4 regions of the Listeria rocourtiae subsp. hofi genome follow, and region 1 is predicted to be linked to each of the others. Evidence: riboswitches for the same ligand, from Rfam matches in the RefSeq annotation. Region 1 holds a riboswitch; each other region holds the start of a gene.
The links. A riboswitch is a leader RNA that binds a small molecule or an ion and turns the genes downstream of it on or off. The one in region 1 is predicted to bind S-adenosylmethionine.
Positions count from the first base shown of each region.

Region 2: it holds a riboswitch for S-adenosylmethionine, as region 1 does, so the genes downstream of both, metE (5-methyltetrahydropteroyltriglutamate--homocysteine S-methyltransferase) here and R8925_RS07645 (methionine ABC transporter ATP-binding protein) in region 1, are expected to answer to the same signal.
Region 3: it holds a riboswitch for S-adenosylmethionine, as region 1 does, so the genes downstream of both, metX (homoserine O-acetyltransferase MetX) here and R8925_RS07645 (methionine ABC transporter ATP-binding protein) in region 1, are expected to answer to the same signal.
Region 4: it holds a riboswitch for S-adenosylmethionine, as region 1 does, so the genes downstream of both, ssuE (NADPH-dependent FMN reductase) here and R8925_RS07645 (methionine ABC transporter ATP-binding protein) in region 1, are expected to answer to the same signal.

Region 1 covers NZ_CAUYTL010000013.1:38,780-41,875, reverse strand. The annotation lists gene R8925_RS07655 (sensor histidine kinase) at 1-65, shown strand, start outside; gene R8925_RS07650 (D-alanyl-D-alanine carboxypeptidase family protein) at 205-1,041, shown strand; SAM riboswitch class I at 1,129-1,247, shown strand; gene R8925_RS07645 (methionine ABC transporter ATP-binding protein) at 1,344-2,366, shown strand; gene R8925_RS07640 (methionine ABC transporter permease) at 2,363-3,037, shown strand; gene R8925_RS07635 (MetQ/NlpA family ABC transporter substrate-binding protein) at 3,055-3,096, shown strand, end outside.
Region 2 covers NZ_CAUYTL010000018.1:55,165-58,260, forward strand. The annotation lists gene metE (5-methyltetrahydropteroyltriglutamate--homocysteine S-methyltransferase) at 1-1,833, opposite strand, end outside; SAM riboswitch class I at 1,934-2,039, opposite strand; gene R8925_RS09140 (MFS transporter) at 2,122-3,096, opposite strand, start outside.
Region 3 covers NZ_CAUYTL010000040.1:1,456-4,551, forward strand. The annotation lists gene R8925_RS13795 (LPXTG cell wall anchor domain-containing protein) at 1-166, shown strand, start outside; gene R8925_RS13800 (HdeD family acid-resistance protein) at 330-857, opposite strand; SAM riboswitch class I at 1,169-1,266, shown strand; gene metX (homoserine O-acetyltransferase MetX) at 1,375-2,484, shown strand; gene R8925_RS13810 (GyrI-like domain-containing protein) at 2,830-3,096, opposite strand, start outside.
Region 4 covers NZ_CAUYTL010000007.1:27,754-30,849, reverse strand. The annotation lists gene R8925_RS05110 (LLM class flavin-dependent oxidoreductase) at 1-44, opposite strand, end outside; gene R8925_RS05105 (LLM class flavin-dependent oxidoreductase) at 65-1,063, opposite strand; gene R8925_RS05100 (glutaredoxin family protein) at 1,039-1,323, opposite strand; gene ssuE (NADPH-dependent FMN reductase) at 1,339-1,884, opposite strand; SAM riboswitch class I at 1,987-2,097, opposite strand; gene R8925_RS05090 (VanZ family protein) at 2,221-2,778, opposite strand; gene R8925_RS05085 (ABC transporter permease) at 2,809-3,096, opposite strand, start outside.

The sequences.
Region 1 (3,096 bases):
TTTTTGCAACGAGTAGAAAAGGAAAAACAACTTTTACGGTGAAATTGCCGATTAGTGAGCGTTAGTTTTGAGATTCAGCATATAAAATAATTTGTTTTCTTACAAAACTGTTATTTTAGGCGCTGAATCTTTACTTTTTCTTTCTAATTTCTTACCTTCCATTTTATTATTTTCAGGTAAGATGTATTAGGAGGAGGGGAAAAGATGAAAAAACAGACGCTTGTTCTAGTGTTAGCTTGCTTGACGATAGTTGCTATTTTAGTTTTTATATTTTTTATGAAGGATACACGTGCTAAGCCATTATTTGAGGCAACGAGTGCGCTTGTTGTTGATGCGAAAGAGGATAAAACGCTTTTGTCACAAAACGAGAATAAAGCTGTCCCAATTGCTAGTTTGACCAAATTAATGACGACTTATTTGATTTTAGAGGCGGTACATACAAAAAAACTCGCTTGGGATGAGATGCTATCCTTACGTTATTTGGATGATCCCCAGGCGGTGAGTCTTTACGCTAAAACGGGAGTAAAATACTACACGGCACAGGATTTATTTGCAGCGATGTTAATTATGTCGGCAAATGATGCTGCAGAAGCGCTCGCAAGTCAGGTTGATGAGAAGAACTTTGTAGACAAAATGAATGCAAAAGCGCACGAGTTCGGAATGTCAGATAAGACGCATTTTAGTAGTGCAAGTGGGCTAAATGAGGCTGGAGATATATCCGTATCAACGGCGGCTGATTTAATGATTTTGACGAAGCGATTACTAAAAGATTACCCAGAGGTGCTGGAAACGACATCGCGCTCGGAATATGTGATGCAAAAAGGGGATTCTATCCAGACGACAAATAAAGTGCTGGCAGATGGCCTTGTGCAAGGTATGGACGGCTTAAAGACAGGATATACAGATCAAGCCGGCTATTGCCTTATTGCAACGGCAGTTCAGAATGGTAAACGAATTATTTCGATTTCATTGGGTAGTAAAAATGAAAAAGAACGAATGAGCGATGCCCAAACATTGATCGATTTTGGTTTTTCAAAATAAATTCGCAATTGAATCTTGACAAATCCGACTAAAAACATGTAATATTAATAAACACAAGGCGCGCGAAATATGGACGCCTGAAAAATAATCTTATCAAGAGTGGTGGAGGGACATGCCCGAAGAAACCCAGCAACCTAAGTGGATGTTCGATGCATTCATTGCAAGGTGCTAATTCATACAGAGCGTTATGTTCTGAGAGATGAGAGAAAAGCGTAAATTATGTATGTAATTACACCTTTCTTCGCTCCAAGTAGCAAGAGAGGTTTTTTGTTTTTAGAAAAAGATTGAGGGTGGAGTTTACTTTGATAAGGCTTAAAAATGTTGCAAAGGATTACAAGGTTCGGAAAAATAATGTCAGAGCTGTAAACGATGTAAGTCTAGATATCGAGAAGGGTGAAATTTTCGGAGTTGTCGGATATTCGGGCGCTGGTAAAAGTACACTGATTCGAATGTTTAATGGTTTAGAGTTGCCAACAGAAGGCACAGTGGAAGTGGACGATTTATTTATTTCCAAAATTAGAGGGAGTAAACTGCGCAGGGCACGTCAGCAAATTGGAATGATTTTTCAACATTTTAATTTACTCTGGTCACGCACGGTATACGATAATATCGCTTTTCCTTTGGAGATTGCAGGAGTGCGTGGTGAGCAAAGACGTTTTCGAGTGAATGAGTTGATTCGGCTTGTCGGCTTGGAAGGAAAAGAAAATGCGTATCCGTCAGAATTAAGTGGTGGACAGAAGCAGCGTGTTGGGATTGCACGCGCGCTTGCAAATAACCCGAAAGTCTTGCTTTGTGACGAGGCAACATCAGCACTTGACCCTCAAACAACTGACGAAGTACTGGAACTATTGCTAGATATTAATCGTCGTCTGAATTTAACGATTATCGTGATTACACATGAAATGCACGTCATCCGCAAAATTTGCAATCGTGTAGCGGTCATGGAAGCTGGGCGCGTGGTTGAGCTTGGCGATGTGATTGAAGTTTTCCAACATCCGAAAGAGTCTGTGACGAAGCGTTTTGTACGTCAAGTAACGGAGTCAGATGAAACGGAAGAATTGATTCATCTGTTGCTGGAAAACTATTCAGAAGGTAAGCTTGTGAAGTTGCTTTTTGTTGGCGGGACAGCGACACAACCAATTATTTCGCAAGTGGCGCAAGATAATAAAGTGTTACTCAATATTTTACATGGGAACTTGACGCAAACACAAAATGGTGCGTATGGGACTTTATATATTCAAATTCAAGGTGAAGCGTCGCAAGTAGATGCCACAATCACTCGGTTACGCGAGCTTGAGATAGAAACGGAAGTGATTGAAGGATGAACGATTCTACAGGATATTTCGCAAATGTCGATTGGGACATGATGAAAACGGCCACAGAAGAGACGCTTTATATGACGCTAGTTTCTCTGGTAGCGGTCTTTATTTTAGGATTGGCTTTGGGGCTTGTTTTATTCTTGACGAACCGAAAAAAGGATGCGGGATCAAGGACGGCGTATTGGATAACAGCCATTTTGGTCAACGTGTTCCGCTCGATTCCATTTATTATTTTAATTGTGTTATTACTTCCGATGACAAAAACGCTTGTCGGTACGATTATTGGACCAAAGGCGGCACTACCAGCCTTGATTATTTCGGCGGCTCCATTTTATGCGCGCATGGTTGAAATTGCGTTTCGCGAGGTGGATAAGGGCGTTATCGAGGCAGCAAAAGCAATGGGTGCCAATTTATTCACAATCATTGGTAAGGTTTTGATTCCTGAAGCTTTGCCGGCGATTATTTCAGGTATTACGGTGACGGCGATTTCACTGGTTGGTTTCACGGCTATGGCAGGTGTTATCGGTGCAGGAGGGCTTGGGAATGCGGCTTATTTAGAAGGCTTCCAACGAGCGCAGCCGGCAGTCACATTAGTTGCGACTATTATTATTTTAATTATAGTATTTGTTTTCCAATTCATTGGGGACATCTTGACCAAATGGGTCGATAAACGATAGAAAAGGGGAGTTAATAGATGAAAAAAGTTTTATTAGGATTATTTACACTGACATTGGTA
Region 2 (3,096 bases), on a different contig from region 1:
CAGTGGTAAACCTTCACGAAGCGCCGGTTCATCCACTTGAATTACACGAATACCAGCTTCCTCAAGTGCCTCCACCTCTTTACGTAGCGCCAAACCAACCTGATTCGCCACCACATAATCTGGCACATCATCACGCACAAACGACCAGTTGATAATCGTAACAGGCGCCGTCAACATTCCCTTCACAGGACGATCCGTCAATGATTGTGCATAAACACTTTCCTTCACCGTGATTGCCTCCGTAAACGCAACATCTCCATAAACCAATGGCGGACGCACCGCACGCGAACCATATGACTGCACCCAACCAAATTTTGTCGCTTGGAATCCATCTAGCTTCTGACCAAAATACTCCACCATATCCGTTCTTTCAAACTCACCGTGTACGAGCACATCCAAATCCAAATCCTCTTGAATCCGAATCCAGCGCTCCGTCTCCACCTCAATGAATTTCTCATACTCCGCATCCGTAATCACATTTTTTAACCAATCCGAGCGTTTCTTCCTGACCTCAGGCGACTGCGGGAAACTACCAATCGTCGTTGTCGGCAATAAGGGCAACTGTAACCACTCATGCTGCAACTTAATCCGCTGAGCAAAAGGTAATTCACGTTTAACATCTACATTCTCTAAATTGCGAATCGCTTCCTGAACCTCCGCATTATTTCGGTGATGCGATCCATTAATTGCTGATAATGCTTCTTTCGCCTCTGCAAATTCCGTCGCAACCGCATCCCCGTTCAGTGCCCCCGTAAGCGCTACTAACTCTACCAACTTCTCATCCGCAAATGACAAGCCTCCAAGTAGCACGTCATCTAAATCAGACTCACTCGCTTTTGTTACAGGTACGTGTAGCAATGAACTAGAAGGCTGTACAATCAAGCGATCTTTCGATACAACTTTTGCAATTCGCTCCAATAATGCTAACTTCGCATCCAAATCTGCGCGCCATACATTACGTCCATCAATCACCCCAGCTGCCAATGTTTTATCCTCAGGAAAACCAAATTTCTCAAGCGCTTCAATCGACTCCCCGTGATCATGAACAAAATCTACACCAATCGCATCCACAGGCAGTTTAACAACCTCTTCAAAATAATCAAGACTTTCAAAATAGGTTTGCAATTCAATCTTCAATTCAGGCGCAACATCCTTAAACGAAGCATAAACTTCCTCAAACAAAGCCAGCTCTTCCTTGTCAAAACTAGTGGCCAAGTAAGGCTCATCAATCTGCACCCATTTCGCACCAGCATCCTGCAACTCCTTCAAAATTTGACCATAAAGCGGAACTAACTGATTCAATAACCCTTTAAAATCAGCATTCCCTTTTGCCAATTTCAAATAAGTAATCGGTCCAACAATAACTGGTTTTCCATCGATACCAAGTTCTTTTTTCGCTTCCTCATAGTAAAACAATGCCCGATTCTCCGTCAACTGCGGCTTCGCATCCACAAGCTCAGGCACAATATAGTGATAATTCGTATTAAACCACTTCGTCATTTCCGAAGCCACGGCACCATCATTCCCACGCGCAACCTCGAAATATGTATCAAGATCCACTTTCCCAGCCTCATAGCCAAACCGTTTTGGCACAATTCCAAACGTGATACTCGTATCTAAAATGTGATCATAGAAAGAAAAATCTCCTACTGGAATCAAATCAATCCCCTTATCCTGTTGTTTTTTCAAAGATTGTAAACGCAATTCTTTAGTTTCAGAAAGTAATTGCTCTTCAGAAATCTTAGCATTCCAATAATTTTCAAGCGCCTTCTTCCACTCACGTTTCTCACCTAAACGCGGATACCCCAAATTTGAACTTTGAACTTTCGCCATTTCGCATCACCAATCCTTCATTATTTTTTTCATATAAAAAGCCCCTCCAGCAAAGACCAGAGAGGCTACGAATATCTAAAAATACAAATCCGTATTCACTCTCTTATCTTTCGAAACATGATGTTTCGCAGGATTTAGCACCTTTTCAAAAACTGAAAGGTTGCCGGGTTTCACAGGGCCAGTCCCTCTACCACTCACAATAAGAGTTATCATATGAAATTAATTACATCCAGTTCTGATGTATTGAATTTATATTACCATCCCATGAAATTCCTGTCAACTAAAAAATCACACTATTGTCGAACTTTTTCGAGCATTCCCAAAAAACAAGGCCAGAAAAGCCACAACCAATAGCCCAGTAATCACAAAATAAAACACATCGTTCCCGAATAAACCAATCATGATTCCTGTCGCAGAAGGGCCAATAATACTTCCCAAACTAAAGCTCATCCCTACTAAAATATTTCCAGCAGGTAACAGCTCAAGCGGCGTCAGATCCGTCATATAAGACAATCCAAGTGAATACATCGACCCAAGAAAAATCCCCATAACAAAAAACATCGCAATCAATAAAATACTATTAGAAACAAAAGCCGTCACAAAAAATAATGCAGCCCCCACTCCTACAAAAATCGGTAAAACCTTAGCCCTACCAATCCTATCACTCAAAATCCCAATTGGAACCTGAAATAAAATCGTCCCTACTGAAAAAGCAGAAATAATCGTCACGACCATGGCCTGTGGAATCCCATCACGAAGCCCAACAATAGGAAAAGTAGCATTAAGCGCAGTCTCCAATATCCCGTAAACAAAAGGCGGAAGCATTGCAATCCAAGCCAATTTAAACACACCCGAAAACCTCTTCAAACTACCAAAAAAAGAAATTTCACGTATAACCGCACTCTCTGCAACAAACTCATTCCTAAGAAACCATACAAGTCCCCAAGCAATCAGAACCAGAATGCCCGATATAAGAAATGGTAAATTCGCATTAATTGCCATCAAATTCACTAACTGCGGCCCGATTGCAAACCCCAGTGAAAAAAACAGCCCATAAATCGCCATATTCCTGCCACGCTTCGAAGGATGACTCATTGCCCCAATCCAAGTCTGAGAAGAAAAGTGCAACATATGATCTCCCACACCAATCAGCAAACGTAAAATAAACCAGAAATATAAATTAAACCAGAGTGGGAATATCAATAAAGCAACAGCTACAAGTCCACCTCCAACAACAATAATCGGCTTGTATCCAAAGCGATG
Region 3 (3,096 bases), on a different contig from region 1:
AACTGTCAAAAAAGCCCCAGTTAAACCTATTGCAGCACCTGCACCAGTGAAAGCAACAACATTAAAAGAACTACCGAAAACAGGAGACAATAGTTCTACTGGTTTGGTATTTGCAGGTTTCCTAGTTTCTGGGCTAGCTGTAGCACTTCTTAGAAAACGTGGATAATTGAATAAAAATTGGTGGGGAATTTACTTCCCTGCCTTTTCTTTTTATCCAACTCTTCACTTATTGTTTCAAAGTTTCATCTTTCTGATAACCTTAGTCCAAATAAAGAAGGCAAAAAATCCAGTCATTGGGATTTTTTTGCCTTTTAATAGTTACATCTATCTTATTTCAGTTTACCAACGAAGAAGAATGTTGCAATGCAGTTGATTCCTTGGACGATAAAAAATGTTCCAACAAGAATAACAATACCGATTGCTCCAACGATTGGATTGAATAGGGAGATGAATCCTAGAATAATTCCTAAAATACCTAGTGTTAACAACCAGCCCCACCCTTGTGCGCCTTCATTTTTAGCAGCAAATGCTCCGATTGTACGCATAATTCCGGCGAATAGAACCCACATACCGAAAACGAGAACGAGTGTGACCGTTCCTTCTAACTGGTCGGCTAATAGCAGGATTCCTAGTAATACGGATAAAATGCCTTCTGCTAATATCCAGCCTGATACTTTTTGTCCGCTACGGTTAGAGAAATATTGGATAATTTGGAACATTCCAAGAATTAACATCAATATTCCGATAAATAATGTGAATGATAGTAGAGAAATTCCTGGGTGAGCAACAAACCAGATTCCTAAACAAATCATTGCGATACCAGCAAGCAATACCAGTATACGTGTAAATGTTTTCATGATATGTAACACTTCCTTTTTTATGATTAGAACTTTTAGGCTCTGTTGCTTATATTACCCTACTTCTATTGATTAAAACACTAATTGTATTGAATAATATTTTATGAATTATGTTTTTAGTCACATTTGGATGATAAAATTAAAATGCAAGCGTAATTTTGATATTTTTTAGTAACTTTTGGAGCGTTACTTAGGAAGATGGCGCTTAAAAAATTCATAATTTGATTGAAGCTCTCTTATGTTAGAAAAATCTGTCTATTATCTTGACAACAGGGCCCAAATCAGTGTATGATAGAACCAATTTAATACGCTTCTTATCAAGAAAGGTGGAGGGACTGGCCCTGTGAAACCTTAGCAACCGGACGTTTGATCACGGTGCTAATTCCAGCAATTTTTGCGAAGATAAGCTGTTGATTGTAGAATCGTTGTTTATTCAACCTCTCCATCTTGACGCTTACTTAGCTCTTGATAGAGAGGTTTTTGTTTGGACTATTTTAAAGAGAGAACAGGTGATTGCATGGGAACGCTTAGACAAATGGAGCTTTTTAAGGAAATACCGTTGACGCTTGAAAATGGGGAGACGATTGGACCAATTGTGGTTGGCTTTGAGACATATGGAGAACTTTCTTTAGCGAAGGATAATTGCATTTTGCTAGAGCATGCTTTGACTGGGACGGCTCACGCGGCAAAACATTTTGGCGATGATGTTGCCGGTTGGTGGGATGATTTTATTGGTGCTGGAAAAACGATTGATCCGGTTGACTATTTTATTGTTTGTACGAATGTGTTTGGGGGCTGTAGTGGAACAACAGGGCCATCTTCTGTAAATCCGAAAACTGGCGCGGAATATCGATTGCATTTTCCAGGTTTTACGATTAAGGATATTATTAAGGTGCAAAAGGAATTATTGGATGCGCTCGGAGTTGTGCATGTCGTTTCGGTAATCGGTGGCTCGATGGGTGGGATGCAGGCAACGCAATGGGCGATTGATTATCCAACAATAACGGGCAGTGTGATAAATTTAGCCTCTCCCTTGGCAGCAAGTCCAGAGGCGATTGGATATAACTTGATTATGCGGATGGCGATTTTGAATGACCCTGATTTTAATGGTGGGGATTATGTTGGGCAACCTGAGGGGGGGCTAGCAACGGCACGGATGGTCGGAATGATGACGTATCGCACAAGTGAATTGTTTTCGAAACGATTTGAGCGATTTACAGTAGCTGATTCTTCCCCTGGCGCTTTTTCGAAAGAGCATTTCCAAGTGGAGTCTTATTTGCAATATCAAGGGGATTCTTTTGTAGAGCGTTTCGATGCGAATAGTTATTTGTATTTGACAAAAGCGATTGATTTGTTTGATGTGACGGTGAACGGCGTGGATGAAAAACCACTGTTTGCAGGTATTCAGATTCCGTATTTGCTAGTAGGTGTGACGAGCGATCAGTTGTTTCGAATTCATGATTTGCGCCGAGATTATGAACTGATGAAGGAATGGGATGTACCAGTGACGTATTATGAAGTGGATTCAGATTATGGACATGATGCTTTTTTGGTCGAAGTAGAGAAATTTCACCCGCTAATTAGTACTTTTTTGACGCAACATTCGATGATAGAATTGAAAAAATAAAACTGGGATAAAACTCATTATCATATAAAATAAGCGAGATATCATCAATCTTTTTTCGAGTAGGATGTGAATCTTGCTTGACAAAAAATCGAGCGAAAGCGTTTATATTCAGGGGATTTCCTAAAGAGCTAACCGTTCTCTTAATTCACGCTTAGATTAGGACTATACATGATGACTGAAAACGCTCGCAACAGAGCCACTAGATCGTTCTCCATTCCTGTCTATCTAAGCATCCTGAAAGAATGCCTACTCGCGATGCAAATAGGCATATTGTGGCTGTAGCGTATCACTTATTCGAACAGCCACAACAATGCGAGCTCTTTTCCAGACTCTTTTATACCAAATTTATTTTCGTATAACCGATATCCAAATCTCACATTCATAGTCATCTGCTCTATTATCTCCGAACCCGTAAACTTCCATCTGAGGTCCTGGTCCTTGTTCGTATTTACTATTTGGCAACCACTCCGTATAGATTTTTTGCCATGTTTGCTGAATTGCATCTGGTAATGAACCTATCGATTGAAACACAGCCCACTGTAGCCCTGGAACTTCCAATTTCCCTATACTACTAGGTAATTCTTCGGTGCTCTCCACTGCAATCCAATAATC
Region 4 (3,096 bases), on a different contig from region 1:
CCACCAGGACCATGTAACATCAAACCAAATTTTATTTTTCCCATTCCTCATTTCCCCTTCCCTTTCACACATTCGCTGTCAAAATCGCCTCACTAATCAACTGCACCGACCGAAATCGCACATCCTGTCTTGCAATCGGCGTATGAATCACAAACTCATCCACATCAAACGTCGCCCGCAATCGCACTAATTCCGCCTTCACCTGTTGCGCCGTACCGACAATAATATCCGCAACACACTCCTCTACTTTAAAATCAGTGACACCAGCCTGTCTCGCAAATTCCTCCGCCTGTGCCACCGTCTGTAAAGTCACTGAAACACCCGTTGATAGTGTTACTCGCACTACTTTTTGCTCGCCTGCAAGCGTCTGTGCCTCTTCTTCCGTATCCGCTGCTAAAGCTGGAACTGCAATAATCAACTCGCCATTCGGACTCCTCCTCCGATACGCCGTCACCGCTTCTTGTAGAACCCTTTCATCACTATTAATAAATTTCGCAAAACAATAATTCACACCCTGTGTATCCGCCAATTCCGCACTGGCCACACTCGCACCAAGCAAGAAAATATCCGGTTTCGTAGGTGGCTCAGGATCAACACCAACTCCCGCCAACACATGATCAACAGGCAATTCTCCATCCACAAACTGCTTCAAAAGCACCAACTGTTCCTCAAAATCCGTTTTTTCTGACCGCCCAAATTGCAAAGCCTTCGTCGAGAGCGGCAAGCCACCAGGTGCCTTCCCAACACCTAAATCCACTCGATTTGGCGCTAAAGTAGCTAACAAATTAAAGTTCTCCGCCACTTTGTATGCACTATAATGCTGCAACATCACGCCACCCGAGCCAACCCGAATCCGTGATGTCCGAGCTAACAGATGCGAGACTAAAACCTCCGGCGAAACACCAGCCAGCAACTTCGTATCATGATGCTCCGAAACCCAAAACCTATGATACCCCCATTCTTCAGCCTTTTCCGCTAGTGCAATGGTTTGCTGCAACGCCTGATATGCACTTTTTCCATCCTCAATCGGGCTCTGATCTAATAAACTGAGTCTAAATCCCATTTCTCCGCCTCCCTCAAAGCCTTTTCCAATGCCGGCAATCCGAGCTCCGTCACACCCCGATATGTATGCCCCCGACCAATTTCAACCACTGGAACATAGCGCACTCCATACTTCGCCTGTAAAATTTCCCGTTGCTCATCATGATCTGTAACATCCACCACCTGAAAATCAAGCCCTTCCTTCGTCAAATAATCCTTAACCTCCGCACAATAATCACAGCCCCGTTTCGCCCATACGACAATCGCTAACTTTTCCGTCATCCCGTTCATCCCCTTTTAACTAATTTGTCCAATCTCACGCCTACCGACCGCAACGACCAATTCCGTCAACTGCCCGCGCAATCGCTCATCCAGCAACACATCTCGAATTGGCATAACCGCCCCCTTATCCAATTGTGCATCCACTACATAAACCCCTTGCAAAACTTCACCTTTCAAAACACCAAGCAACGGCTTAAGCGCAAAATCAATCGCCAACACATGCCCACTGCTCCCACCAGACATAATTGGTAGAACAACCTTATTTTTCAAAATACTTTCCGGCAATAAATCCAAAACCGCCTTCAAAACCCCAGTATACGACGCTTTATAGACCGGTGACCCCACAATCACGCCGTCCGCCGCCTCTATATCTGCGACCAATTCCCCGATTTGCACATCTTTAAAATTCGCGCTCACCAATGTTTCTGCAGCAAAATCACGCACAGAGTGAAAGCGAACCTCCATTCCATCCTCCTGTAAAATCCCACCTGCATATCGCAAAACCTTATCCGTTCCCGATTGCACTGATGGACTACCAGACAAAATCACGATTCGACTCATCTCATCCTCACTCCCCTTCCAAATCATATATTTCCGATGTATTTACTATGAATTAAAACAAAAAAGAACCTCCCTTCCAATTTGGAAAAGAGATTCCTCTTCTCCCCATTTGCCAGGCCAAAAGCGCACACCTGCTGGAATTAGCACCGTTCTATTACTAGAGGTTGCTGTGGGATCAAAGGACCAGGTTCCTCCCCCAACTCTCAATAAGGACTGTATAATTTTTATGATTGGATGTATCTTACCATCTCTAAAATCAGATGTCAACAAATATTTCGTTTTTTTAGATTAGTTAGGTTTTTCACAAAACGATGAAGAACCATTAGATATAGGTTATTACATATCATTTTTCATCGGATACATTTTTCGTACAATTTCCGTTCTACTGACGAAATAAGCCAAAGTAAACCCGCTCACATTCAAAATAACATCTGTCACATCCATAAAATGATTCGGATAAATAAACACGATATCCAAAAATAATTGTACCGATTCAATCATGAGTGAAATAAGCAAACCTATACAAATAAATTTTCCGAAATATAGGTTTCCTTTCAGCACACCTATATAAATCCCAAGTGGGAACAATAGCAACACATTACCAACAGCCTGGTGCCAGTCCGCCATCGACCCATCGATTAGTTGCTTAAATGGCACCACATTTATGTAGTCAGTCACTGCATAGCTACCTGCATCCAACAAATTCTCAAAAATCGTAAACGGAAAAATCACGAACTTAATCAAAAATACTAGATAGACTCCGAGCAAAGCCGTTGCAAAATAATAACTATCCAACTTTTTCCCTTGTAAAAGAAATCTCAAAGTTATCGCCATCACGACCAATATCGCAATTGCTAAAATAATAATAATAAACGGATCATATGTTATCTCCATGCTGATTGCTCCTTCACAATTTACTATCAATCAAAGTTTAGGACAGAGCCTCTTCTTATCCCTTTTATACACATAAAAAGTAAACAAGCCCAGCATAACAGCCGCAACCAAATAACCTAACATCAAATTCGTATTTTCTCCCGATACAACATCCATGGTCGAAGCCGAAGTATTATAAATTTTAGGTACAGTAAGCAACATCAAATTTTTCAGGTCATAGCCGCCCAAATTCGGTACGATTAGCATGTATACAAATAGCACAACAATACTAATCAAAGTCGATCGTAATGCGCTTGTTAACAGGAAGAAAAAGATTCC